DNA from 3 places in the Arthrobacter sp. TJ-170 genome. Region 3 is predicted to be linked to each of the others. Evidence: riboswitches for the same ligand, from Rfam matches in the RefSeq annotation. Region 3 holds a riboswitch; each other region holds the start of a gene.
The links. A riboswitch is a leader RNA that binds a small molecule or an ion and turns the genes downstream of it on or off. The one in region 3 is predicted to bind cyclic di-AMP.
Positions count from the first base shown of each region.

Region 1 (4,268 bases), on a different contig from region 3:
ATCCGGATCTGTCCGAGGGCGAGCTCGCCAAGAGGCGCTCCGCCGTCGTCAGTACCCGCGCCCTCGCCGAGATTGCCCGTGGTCTCGGCCTCGGGCAACACATCCTGCTGGGGCAGGGCGAAAAGCTCACCAACGGCTGGAACAAGTCGTCCATCCTTGCCGACACGATGGAAGCCATCATCGGCGCCACCTACCTCAGTAGTGGCATGGAGACGGCGAGGCGCCTGGTCATGCGCATCATCGGCCCTGTGTTGGAAGACGCTGCAGCGCTCGGTGCCGGAACGGACTGGAAAACCAGTATTCAGGAAATCGCCGCCGCGCAGCGGATGGGCGTCATCGACTACAAGGTCACCGGATTCGGTCCCGATCACGACCGCAGGTTTGAAGCGGTGCTTGTCATCGGCGGTACCAGTTATGGTTCCGGCTCCGGCCGCTCCAAAAAGGAAGCCGAGCAAGAGGCGGCGGCGGCCTCCTGGAAGCTGCTGCAGCTAGGGAACGTCGATGCGCACGCTGACGCGGAGGCACGTCAGTCCACGTGATCCCGGGAGCTTGTGATGCCTGAACTTCCCGAGGTGGAGGTTGTACGCCGGGGGCTCGCACGCTGGGTCAGCGGGCGCCGCATCGAGGCGGTAGACGTTCTTGACCCCCGCTCAATCCGCCGTCATGCCCTCGGCACTGAGGACTTCAGAGGCAACCTTGTCGGCGCCCGCGTCACAGATGCGGTACGCCGTGGGAAATTTCTCTGGTTGCCGCTCGCTACGGATGACGGCGACATCGGTGACCCTATGTCGTCGTACCCGCCGCCTCCGGCCGGCCTCACGGCCGGCACGGAACAGATAGCGCTGATGGCGCATCTAGGCATGAGCGGACAGCTTCTGGTCGAAGACCACACCCAGCCCGACGAAAAGCACCTGAAGGTACGGCTGCGGCTGTCCACAGTTTCCGGAGGCGAACCGCTGCCGGAAGAGCTCCGCTTCGTTGATCAGCGAATCTTCGGTGGCCTCTTCGTTACTAGCATGGTGCCCACCTCGGACGGGCTTCCGGGTGGACTGGGGGAGTGTCCAGCGCCACTGGTGCCGCTCGAAGCGGCGCACATCGCGCGGGACCCGCTGGACCCGGCATTTTCCTTCGAGGAGTTCTACCGGAAGCTGCGCGCCCGGCGCACCGGTTTGAAGCGTGCACTGCTCGACCAGACTCTGGTTTCGGGAGTCGGCAACATCTACGCGGACGAGTCGCTGTGGGCTGCCAGACTGCACTATGCGCGTCCCACGGACACTCTCCGCCGGGCGGAAGCTGCCCGGCTGCTCACGTCCTGCCGCGACGTGATGGCTCGCGCGCTCGACGCAGGAGGCACGAGCTTCGATTCCCTCTACGTGAACGTCAACGGCGCCTCCGGTTACTTTGAACGCTCACTGAACGCCTATGGCAGGGAACGCGACCCTTGCCGGCGATGCTCGGCAGACGGTCTGGACTCGCGCATCCGGCGCGACACCTTCATGAACCGTTCCTCATATACCTGCCCACGATGCCAGCCGAGGCCCCGCAACGGACGGTGGTAAGTATCCCCTGACGTGACAAAAGTAAGTATGCTGATTAGATTCGATATCTCAGTATCCGACACGTCAGGAGTAACGCGATGAAGAACAAGTTGGTTTTTGCAGCAGGCATGGCGGCAGGCTACGTTCTGGGCGCCCGGGCCGGTCGTGCCAGCTATGAGCAGATCAAGGTCAAGGCCAACGAGCTGTGGAACAGTCCGAAGGTGCAGGGCAAGGTTTCCCAGGCGTCGGAGACCGTGAAAGCCAAAGCTCCCGAGGTTCAGGCGCAGGCTGAGCAGGCACTGAAGAAGGCCCAGTCGGCGATGCACCGTGGCGGCGATAACGAAGCTTCAAAAGACCCGAACGCCGAATACAAGATCTGACCGGATGCTGCGGCACGTGTGATCAGCCTCTCCGTGATCGAAACGTGACAATTCAATGAAAGGTATGTAACGTTATGGACACGCCGGGTTCAAAAGCCCGGCTTCCTTCTGGTGGATTGCCTAATCCTGCCGCCGCTGGAAGGTCCGTTCGCTACACACTGCGGCAGGAGCGGGGGAACCAGATTAGCGGACTTCTGTGAAGTCCTAGGGGTGAAGACGTACCGGCTCTGTGCCGGTCGTCCGGGTGGCTCCCATCCGAATCCGACAGCTAACTCCGCAGGCGTTGGGAGAGGCTATTCCGTGTCCAAAAACCGTCATATCGCGCGCCACCGTGCAACTCCGCCCAGCACCATGCAGATCGTGTCCAAGGCAGTCAGCTCGCACGCTGGCACCGTTGGCCGCCCTGCAGCTGTAGTTGTAGCAGCCTCCGGCATCATGTTCGGAGCCGCCCTTCCGGCCAGCGCGGGAACCACCACCACTTCTGCCACCGTCCCGGCCGCTGAGGTAAGCGTGCAGGCAGCAGTGGCGCCCGTCGCCCCGGCCCCCGTTGCTCAGGCTCCGGCTGCTCCGGCACCTGCTGTGAACGCTCCGACCCACACCGTTCAGGCCGGAGACACCCTCGGCGCCATCGCCGGCAACTACGGTGTCAGCCTCGACGCCATCTTCGCTGCGAACGGCCTCGGCTGGGAGTCAATCATCTACCCGGGCCAGGTCATCAGCTTGTCCGGCAGCGCCGCAGCCGCTCCGGCTCCTGCCGCGGCTGCACCCGCTCCTGCTGCAGCCGCTCCGGCTCCTGCCGCGGCTGCACCCGCTCCGGCTCCTGCTGCACCCGCTCCGGCACCGGCTCCCGCACCTGCACCGCAGGTTCAGGCTGCTCCGGCACCGGCAGAGACCAGCACCATGAACATCACCACCGCGTCCTCCAAGATCACCGTGGCTGATGGTTCTTCAAGCGGCGCAGGCGCATCGATCCTCGCTTCTGCCCGGGCGCAGCTCGCCGGTGGCGCTGTTCAGGACTGCACCCGCCTCGTTGAGATCGCAATGGCTGCAGCCGGGAAGCCTGTCGGTGACCTCGGCCCCATGCAGTTCGCAGGCTACGGCGCGCAGGTAAGCACCCCGGCACCGGGTGACCTCGTCATCACCGGTGGCCACGTGGCTGTTTACGCTGGCGGTGGCCAGGTCATCAGCAGCGGCATGAATGGTGCAAACCTCACCATGCAGCACCCGCTGAGCGACCTCGCCGGCGCGTTCTTCGTGCGCGTCTAGTCTTCGGACTAGCCTTTCTCCCTGGGGAGGACCTGAAAAGGTCCTCCCCAGCGGTGTTTAAGCGCCGGTTACATCACTCGGAGGATTACGCAGAAGGACGGGTTGTCACTCTGCGGGTGCCGCTGCACCTCGGTATAGGCTGTGCTCCTCAGAGTGCGACGCGCGGGAGGTAATGCCCTGCCATGGAACCGGAACACGTCATCCGGGCTTCGCGCCTGGTCAAGAGATTCGGCTCGGTCATGGCGCTGACGGGGCTTGACCTGCGCGTCCGGGCCGGTGAAGTTCACGGGTTCCTCGGCCCCAACGGTGCCGGGAAGTCCACCACCCTCCGGCTGTTGCTTGGACTCATGCGTCCTACCAGCGGCTCCGTCCGGGTCCTGGGTCTGGACCCGTGGACTGAACCCATTCACGCGCGCCGGGACATTGCCTATGTGCCGGGTGATGTGAATCTTTGGCCGGACCTGAGTGGAGGTGAGGTGATTGATCTGATCACCGGCCTCCGCGGCGGCGCGGACGAGAGACTGCGCCGCGAGCTTATTGAGGAGTTCGACTTTGATCCCCGACGCCGGGCACGGACCTATTCAAAGGGCAACCGCCAGAAAGCTGCGCTGATCGCGGCGTTCGCGCGGCCCGCGCGCCTCTACCTGCTGGACGAGCCGAGCGCGGGTCTTGATCCCGTCATGGATGCTGTGTTCCGACGACAGGTGCAGCGCGTAAGCGCGGAGGGTGCAACTGTCCTGCTTTCCAGCCATATTCTGAGCGAGGTGGAGCAGCTTTGCGAGCGCATCACCATCATTCGTGCCGGGACAGTGGTTGAATCCGGCGCCCTGTCCGAACTTCGGCACCTCCGCCGCACTCGCTTTCTCGTGGCAGGGGCGCAGACAGCAGATGTTCTGGAAGGCCTCCCCGGTGTTTATGACCTGTATACGGTGCCCGGCGGCACCCAGTTCGACGCTGACCAGGCACACCTGCCGGCCGTGCTGGCCCACCTTTCACGGGCCGGACTGACTGGGATCACAGCAAACCCGCCGTCCCTCGAGGAACTGTTCCTTCGGCACTATACCGAGGCTGGCGACGCGTCTTC
Region 1 covers NZ_JBZCNL010000002.1:37,600-41,867, reverse strand. Annotated here, with positions in the region: gene rnc (ribonuclease III) at 1-539, shown strand, start outside; gene mutM (bifunctional DNA-formamidopyrimidine glycosylase/DNA-(apurinic or apyrimidinic site) lyase) at 555-1,559, shown strand; gene AC4D1W_RS04130 (YtxH domain-containing protein) at 1,637-1,918, shown strand; cyclic di-AMP (ydaO/yuaA leader) riboswitch at 2,058-2,215, shown strand; gene AC4D1W_RS04125 (C40 family peptidase) at 2,219-3,184, shown strand; gene AC4D1W_RS04120 (ABC transporter ATP-binding protein) at 3,367-4,268, shown strand, end outside.
Region 1: linked by a shared signal. The riboswitch ahead of AC4D1W_RS04125 (C40 family peptidase) and the one ahead of AC4D1W_RS00270 (M23 family metallopeptidase) in region 3 are both predicted to bind cyclic di-AMP.

Region 2 (4,268 bases), on a different contig from region 3:
CGGTCCGAGGTAGTCACGAGCCCACAGGGCATCTTTCCGGAGTTGGACAAGCCGCGAGGCAGCCGGGCGCGCCTCGAGTTCGGGCAGTTCGATACTGTGCGCGGACTTCAGGACTTCCAGAACCCGAACCGCCATGAGCGTATGCCCGGCAGCGGACATATGCATCCGGTCCACGTCCCAGTACCCCCAGTTCTGGAACTCCCGCATCCGCCAGTAGTCAGCCACCTCGGCATCGTGCCGGTCCGCGATTTCCCGGACAAGTTCGTTGTAGATGGCTGTGCGCCCGCGGGTTTTGCCGAAAACGGCCGACTTCGACGAGTCGAACCCGGTGAAGAGGACCACAGCGGCACCGCTGTTCCGCAGGCGGGCGATGCCGGCGTCGTACTCTTCGAGAAGCGCGTCCAGGTCGATGGAGGGCCGCAGAATGTCATTGGCGCCTGCATAGATGGTTGCCAGGGTCGGTTTCAGGGCGAGCGCCGCATCGACCTGTTCAGAGAGGATCTGCCGCATCTTCCGGCCGCGGATGGCCAGGTTCGCGTAGCCCCAGGACGGGTCGGCGAGGACCAACTGCTCGGCGACGCGGTCAGCCCAGCCGCGCACGCCGTTGGGACTTTGCGGGTCCCAGTCCCCCACGCCCTCGGTGAAGGAATCGCCAAGAGCGACATAACGATGGGCGAATTCGGTGCCCGGAGACTCAGTGCCCAATAGTGTCAGTCCTCCTCGCCGGAACGGGGACTGGAGTCACCCTCGGCGTGCTGGTTCTCGGCGTCGTACTCGTGCTGGGTCTGGTGCTCGGTCTCGGTGTACGAGCCGTTGAACCCGGTGGTGTCACCGGTGGGACGGGCCGTGGACGGGTTGGGGAACGTGGGAGATCCGCTCAGCGGGTTGCCCTCCTCGGCACCCTCTTCCGGCCCGCTGCCCCGGCCTGCGCTGGATTGGTCCTGTGTCATGGCTCCTCCTTCTGGTTTTGACCACCCAGCATAGTCCCGTAAAAACTCTTCGCGCACCGGGTGAGGGGCAGACGCTAAGCTCGATTACAACCAATCTCGTCAGGAGAATACCCATGGCTTCTTTGCCGGACACCGAGTCTGAAACGCGGTCGGAAACGCAGTCGGAATCGCGGACAAAGCGCGCCGCCCTGATCCTCAACCCGGTCAAGCCCACCGAGGAGGATATCCGCGCAATCGTCACGGAACTGAGCCTCGAGAAGGGGTGGCAGGAACCCCTCTTCCTTGAGACCACCGAGGATGATCCGGGGCACGGCCAGGCACAAGAGGCGCTCAGGGAAGGGGTCGACGTCGTCATCGCGGCCGGCGGCGACGGCACCGTACGGTGCGTGGCGGAGGAACTGGCCGGCACGACGACGGCACTCGGCCTGCTGCCGCTGGGCACCGGCAACCTGCTCGCGCGCAACCTCGACATTGACGTCGACGATCCCCGCGGAGCCGTCGAAGCGGCACTCGGTGGCACCGAACGGCTGATCGATGTGGTGCATGTGAATGTGGACCGGGCACAGGACGCGCATGTCTTCCTCGTGATGGCCGGGCTTGGCTTCGACGCTTCGGTGATGGCTGATACCCGCGACGACCTCAAGGACAAGTTGGGCTGGCTCGCATACGTCGACGCCGGCATCCGGAACCTCCCGGGCAAGCCCTCCAAGGTTCATATCTCGATCGACGGCGGCAAGCGGGTCACCCGCCGCCTGCGCAGCGTCATGGGAGGCAACTGCGGAAAGATCATGGGCGGCCTGGAGATCTTTCCGGGCGCCAGGCTCAACGACGGGCTGCTGGACATCATGACCATCGCGCCGCGGGGCAAGTTCGGGTGGTTCGCTGTCGTCGGCAAGCTCCTGGCGCGGGGCAAGGGCAAGGACCCATCGGTGGAGTACTACCAGTGCAAGGCCGCAGAGGTGGAGTCTGACACGCCGCTGGAAATCGAGCTCGACGGCGACCCGCTCGGCCAGGGCACGCACATGTCCTTCCGGGTGGAACCGGACTCGCTGAAGGTGCGGATGCCGTACGGCAAGAAGGACCCGGCGATCCTGACCGACCCGGTGCCGTAGGTCCAGCGGGTCAGGGACCCGGCGCGAGCGTCGGGAGCCCGGTAGTCGCTAGAGGTGGCCGCCCGGGTCGACTGTCTTCCCATCGACGACCACTTCGAAATGCAGATGGCAGCCGGTGGAGTTGCCGGTGCTTCCCACTGCGCCGATAGCCTCTGCGCGGTCGATTTTCTCACCAACGGTGGTGCCCAGTGAGGCGAGGTGGTTGTAGGTGGTCTGCAGTCCCCCGCCGTGGTCGATCACAATGCGCTGACCCCCGCCATAGGGGTGCCACCCGGATTCGGTTACGGTGCCTGAGCCCGCGGCAAGTACCGGCGTGCCGCAGGCCCCGGCGAAATCCGTGCCCGTGTGCATTTCCTCGCCATACCCGCTCATCGGATTGATCCGCTTGCCGTATGCGGAAGCCACCGAAAGCTTGCTCAGCGGCGCACCGAGCGATGGTTCCTCAGCAGGTTTTTCTGCCGGCTCCTTGCTGGGCGCCTCCGCCGGCTTACGGCTGGGTTCGGCTTGGGCGACCGTGATTTCGCCCTCGGACAGCGTCGAAACCTTGCTCTCCCCAGCGGGCATGTCGTTGGGCGACGACGGTGCAACCGACTCGCGGCTGAAATCCACTGCGGCGCCCTCGGGGGCGGTGACGCTCTGCGTCTCGCTCGCCCTCACCAGCCCTGCCTCTGTCAGCAATGGCGGCCCTGCCTGGGTCAGCGCAAGCCCTGACGCAGCTGTGAGGGCTCCGCCGACGCAGAGCAGCGCGCGGACACGGCGCCGTGCACGATCGTGGCGGCGCTCAGCGCGTCGGGTCCGACTTCCGGCATGTGTTGGCGATGAACGGTGACCGGCCGAAACAGGCACAGGAGTGCCCACGGAATCATGCTGGGACAAGGGATTGCCTCTCTTGACGCCGGCGAAGTTAGCTGTCGGGTTCGAGCAAGAGTTACTCGGCCTTACCTTGATGGCCGCGCTTGGGCGGGATCAAGGAGTTTGCAGGCTTCACCCCAAAGGCAGACTGACTGCCCGGATTGGGTTCTCCGCCCCTGTCTTCGAGGATGAGGAACCGGACAGGTGACAGGGCTAGGCGTACAGTCCGGCGGCCACGATGATACGCATGACCTGATTCAACGGTACGGCACTCTGCCGAAAGTTACAAATTCGTTATGTGGCAATCACGGGAATTGCGTCCCCCCTGTGCTATCAGAGTTCGGATTTACCCCTACGCCAGTAACCCATGAAGGCGACCTGCTTGCGGTCGATGCCGACGTCTCGCACGAGGTAACGGCGCAACCCTCGGACCACAGCGGCTTCACCGGCAATCCAGGCATAAAACGGCAGCGCGCCCGAAGGCTTGTCCGGGTTCAGCGAGCCGTCAAGGGCCGCGGCATCCAGTAGCTGGGGCGTCTCCCAGAGGATGGTCTTGTCAATGTCGATGTCCTCCGGCTCGGGTCCGGCTGCCCGTTCAGGACCGCCGGCACGGGCTGCCGCGGCAAGTGCCTGCCCTGAGGGTGTGTCGGAGCCCAGGCTCACGCGGAAGGGCGCCGCCAGGGATACCCAGCCCGGGACCCTGACCGCCTGACGAACGGCCGCATCGAGCAGTTCACCGTGCGGACGGCCGCCGCGCACCAGCCAGCTGATACCTACGCCGGAACGGGTCCGGATGTCCTGGCAGTCAGATCCGTCCGGGACTTCCAGGAACGCGTGGCCGCTGATGTCCTCCGGCAGTGACTCAAGGATGGCGCTGATGGCCGGAACGGCCGTCTCATCCCCCGCGAGCAGAACGTTCTGGGCCAGGCCGGGGCGCCACTCGATGCCGCCGTACGCGCCGGCGGTTGAGCAGGTTGCGGCATGGATGTTTGGCCCGATCAGCCATACCCGGTCGCCCGGCTCAGCCGATGCGGCCCACTGCGAGGCCGGGCCGCCCTTCCCGTCCGCGTCGAAGTGCATCACGAAGTCGACGTCCAGCTCAGGAACCTCCTGATTGCAGCGTGATTCGCGGACCGTGTACGTGCGCATGTCCCCGCGTTCCGCGGGCTGGAGGGAAAGCCACTGCTGGTACCACCCGCTGCCCGCGCCGTCCATGAGCGCGCCGAGGTCCGCGCCTTCACCGCCGGTCGGCGGGATCATCACCTTGATGCGCAGATCCAGGGTGGAACCCTGGACGCCGAAGCCGGAAAGGCAGGCACCACCGAACGTGATGCGACGGAAATTCGCGCTGACG
Region 2 covers NZ_JBZCNL010000004.1:259,109-263,376, forward strand. Annotated here, with positions in the region: gene AC4D1W_RS09940 (SGNH/GDSL hydrolase family protein) at 1-705, opposite strand, end outside; gene AC4D1W_RS09945 (hypothetical protein) at 711-950, opposite strand; gene AC4D1W_RS09950 (diacylglycerol/lipid kinase family protein) at 1,064-2,062, shown strand; gene AC4D1W_RS09955 (M23 family metallopeptidase) at 2,111-2,920, opposite strand; cyclic di-AMP (ydaO/yuaA leader) riboswitch at 2,942-3,120, opposite strand; gene AC4D1W_RS09960 (siderophore-interacting protein) at 3,248-4,268, opposite strand, start outside.
Region 2: linked by a shared signal. The riboswitch ahead of AC4D1W_RS09955 (M23 family metallopeptidase) and the one ahead of AC4D1W_RS00270 (M23 family metallopeptidase) in region 3 are both predicted to bind cyclic di-AMP.

Region 3 (4,268 bases):
CGCCCGAGGACGCCTGGGGTGCCGCTGCGGGGGCAGGCGTCTTGGCGACGGCTGGCTGCGCGGCGACAGTGGCCGTTGTTTCCACTGCTACTGCGGGCTCGATTACCGCAGGTTCTGCCTCGACAAGCGGTGCCACAGCGGGAGCGATCTCAATCGTTTCCGCCTGCGGCTGAATTACAGGGGCAACCACCTCAGGAGCGGCGACAGCCTTGACGGCCGCCTTGTTGAAGGAGATCTCAGCGTCCGCAGGTGCCTGGACCGGCGCCGTGGCGGGCTGAACCTCGAGCGTGGTGGTGACGGTGTTGCGCTCCGAAGGCAGTTCCACCGCGTTTGCGGCGACGCCGGTGGTAAGAACCAGTCCGGATGCTGCGGCGATGACGGCTGCCTGGCGGCCTACGCCCCCGGCGTTGTCGCTGACGGCGCGCGCAATGGTGGAGAGAGGGGCTGATCGCTGCACTTCGGCGCGGTGGCGCGCGATGGCACGGGTATTCGGGGTCATATGTGTGAGCTCCAGGTTTTCTGGTTCTTAGCTGACGCGGACGAAGCTGTAGCCAGAGAGATCGGACAGGCTGTGAAGACCGGTGTTCATACCGTTCAGGCCACCGCTGATGACCTGGCCGTTGCCGACGTAGATCGCGACGTGACCACCGGAGACCACGAGGTCACCGGGAGCGGGAGTGGGAACGACGGATCCAAAGGCGAAGAAGTCGCTGGGAGCGATGTCGCCTACGGACTTGCCGATTGAGCGGAGGGCCTTCTCAACCATCGCGGTGCAATCCTGTGCGACACCGATCTGGGAGTAGGCCGAGCCGACCAGCGCTGCACCGACGCCACTGGCGCTGGGTGCCTTGACAGGAGCGGGAGTCTCAACGGCGGCGGTCTCTACCTTTGCCTGGGCCGGAGCTGCTGCCGCAACCTGGACGGCCGGCGTTGCGACCTCGACAACGGTCTCGACGACCGGGGCCGGGGCGGCCTCAACAACCTCAGTCTGCACTGCGACAGGAGCGTCCTCGACGGCTTCGACAACCGGAGCAGCTACGGCCTCGACGGCCGCACGCTCGAAGGTGACAGCCGCATCAGCAGAAGCGCTGACTGCGGTGGGCTGAACGGCGACTGCGCTGAGCGTCTTGACAGCCTGGGCCGAACGCTGGGCGTCGGATGCGCCGTGGGCCGGAAGTCCGGCTGTAAGGACCAAGCCTGAAGCTGCCACAATGACCGCTGCCTGGCGTCCTACGGAACCTGCGTTCGAAGATACAGCTTTCGAGATGGCTGCGAGCGAGTTGGTATGAACCGGCACCGCACGGTGGCGGCCCAGCGCAGAGCTGTTTGACACGTTAAATTGCCTCTCCCTACGCCTGCGAGGTGAGCTGTCGGATTCGGATGGGAGTCACCCGGCCGCGGATCGTCTCAAATCCTGCGACTTAACCCCAAGGACTTCTGAAAAGAAGCCCGCAATTGGTTCCCCCGCCCCTGCCATGCGATTTACGAACGGACCTCGTGCAGTGGCAGAGCTAGGCGATCTGCGCGAGAGTGCCGAACCCCCTGCGATCCGGCACGAGTTGAACGCTACCCCAGAAATTGAGGTATGTCACATTCCGATCACGGAACGGTGTGTTCCCGGTTACGACGATATTGAAACCGTTCAAAGCCAACCGAGCGGGTCGACGTTCTTGCCGTCTACAAGGACCTCGAAATGCAGGTGGCATCCGGTAGAAGCACCGGTGGATCCCACCCGTGCGATAGCTTCGCCGCGGTCAACAACCTGACCGACTGTCACGTCCATCGCTGACAGGTGGTTGTAGGTGGTCTCCAGGCCGTTGGCGTGCTGCACGACGACGCGATTGCCGCCGCCGTACGCGTGCCACCCTGCGAAGGTCACTGTGCCGGCCGCTGCAGCCTTCACGGCCGTTCCGCAGGCTTCGCTCATATCCTGCCCCGTGTGGAGCTCACCGGTGCCGGTGATGGGGCTGATTCGGGTGCCGAAGGGCGAGCTCATTACTCCGCCGTCCAGTGGCGCGGAGAGGGAACCTTTGGATTCTGCGGTCACGATGTCACTGCCCGAAGCGGAGACCATTTCGGCGAGCTTTGCCTCGGGGTCGAACTTCCCGTGCAGCCCAGCCCGGTGGAACGAGACATCCGCACCCGCGGCGGCCTGAACCCGCTGTGGTTCGTCCTGCTCAGCCGGAGCGGAAACGGCCTGTGCGTCGGAAGGCGCAACCGCTGCGGTTGTGGGCAGCGCGACGGTGAGGACCATTCCGGATGCAGCGGCGGCAATGGCAACCTTCTGGCTAAGCCCTGCCAGGGAAATATCCCGGCGTACGGTGACGGCGCGGCGTCGTCGTTCGATCCGCTGCGCGTCCCGGGGACGGAGGCCATTAGTGGACTGGGCCCCAGGCGCGGATTGTGCCGGGGCTTCGGAGACGTTGCGGGCCTCGCGCCGGGACATCGGCGCAGCTGGGCACGCAGCAACCGCCGCCGTCGGGGTCTTGAACTCCTGGACAGCTGACGTGACCGGCACAGCGACGTGGGGCGCTGTGAGGTGGGGCACAGCGACGTGGCGGGCTGGGAGGTGGGGCACAGCGACGTGGCGGGCTGTGAGGTGGGCGGTTCGCTCGGCCCGGTGACGCCTGTGGGCGTCGCGGGGCCGTGCTTCAGCAACCGGGGTGCCTGCACGGCGGCGCCCCGAAGCAGTGTTCGACAAGGAGACCCTTTCTCATTTTCGCCTGCGAAGTTAGCTGTCGGGTTCGAGTATGAGAAAACTCGGTTCGGATACTTCCGTTATGGCAGCACCCGGCACTTCACCCCAAGGCCATGGCGAGCCATAACCGGTGGTGGGTCCTCCGCCCCTGTCATCTGTTCAACACTGCGTTCGCTGACAGGGTTAGGCATGCGAACCAGGTAACGCTGGAGTATCAGCGCCAGGTATTAACTATAAAACCGGTGAGATCGAGCGTAACCGTTTCGTAACCAAACTGTGGATAACCTTAGGCAATCCAGAGCTTTCCCGACTTTGGTCAAGACTGGGGATGAACCGCCACGAAAACGTGTGAGGCGACTTCCGGCGGCAGTTCCAGTGCGCCCTCCACACCGGGCACCCGAACGGACACGTAATCCCCCGCCGCCTGCAGGGTCATGGACGCTCCGGGTCGCAGGCCACCCTCATCCAACTGCGTGAGCAGTTCCGGATCGACCTGGATAGGTTCAGCCAGACGGATAAGAGTCACAGCTGACCCGGCGATATTCGTCGCCAGGGCTTCGCTGAGGGTACACACACCGAGGGTCACGGTTTCGGAGGGCGTTCCGCCGATCGCTTCAAGCCCGGGAATGGGATTGCCGTAGGGCGACTCCGTCGGCTTTCCAAGCAATTCGTAGAGGCGCCGTTCGACCCGCTCACTCATGACGTGTTCCCACCGGCACGCCTCGTCGTGGACATAGGCCCAGTCAAGACCGATGACATCGGAGAGCAGTCGTTCAGCCAGCCGGTGCTTGCGCATCACCTCGGTGGCCCGCCGACGTCCGAGTTCGGTCAGTTCAAGGTGACGATCGCCGGTCACCACAACCAGCCCGTCGCGTTCCATCCGGCCCACCGTCTGAGACACCGTGGGTCCTGAGTGGCGAAGGCGCTCTGCGATGCGCGCACGCAGGGCCACGATGTTTTCTTCCTCGAGCTCAAGGATGGTCCGCAGGTACATCTCGGTGGTGTCGATGAGGTCCGTCATGCGGGGTTCAGCTCCTTGGCACTGGTGCGGATTGAGCGTTGATGCAGCGGTTGCCTGCAGTCCCTGGAAGGTGGGCCGCCGTCGTCATCCCTACGCCCCACAAGGTTAACCCATTTAGTTGGCCCGTTTGACGGTTGTCGTTTGCCACCGAACCGAGCGGTCATAATGCACCCGCGACGGAATCGCTGGGGCAGAATGGTCTGCGACCCCACATCACAAGTAAACGTCCTGGAGCAACCATGAGCACTTCCGCCGATATCCGCATCCCCGCCGAGCTGCTGCCGCAGGATGGACGGTTCGGCGCGGGTCCCTCCAAGATCCGTCCGGAGCAGCTGGACGCTCTCAAGAGTGCAGGTAGCGCACTGCTCGGAACCTCTCACCGTCAGGCCCCCGTAAAGAATCTGGTCGGATCGGTGCGGTCCGGCCTGATGGATTTCTTCGGCGCTCCTGAGGGCTACGAGGTTGTCCTCGGTGTCGGCGGATCCACTGCATTCTGGGATGTCGCCTCGTTCGGCCTCGTCGAATCCCGCGCACAGCACCTCTCCTTCG
Region 3 covers NZ_JBZCNL010000001.1:47,904-52,171, reverse strand. Annotated here, with positions in the region: gene AC4D1W_RS00280 (NlpC/P60 family protein) at 1-499, opposite strand, end outside; gene AC4D1W_RS00275 (NlpC/P60 family protein) at 527-1,333, opposite strand; cyclic di-AMP (ydaO/yuaA leader) riboswitch at 1,339-1,490, opposite strand; gene AC4D1W_RS00270 (M23 family metallopeptidase) at 1,643-2,701, opposite strand; cyclic di-AMP (ydaO/yuaA leader) riboswitch at 2,706-2,893, opposite strand; gene AC4D1W_RS00265 (iron-dependent transcriptional repressor DtxR) at 3,015-3,719, opposite strand; gene serC (phosphoserine transaminase) at 3,959-4,268, shown strand, end outside.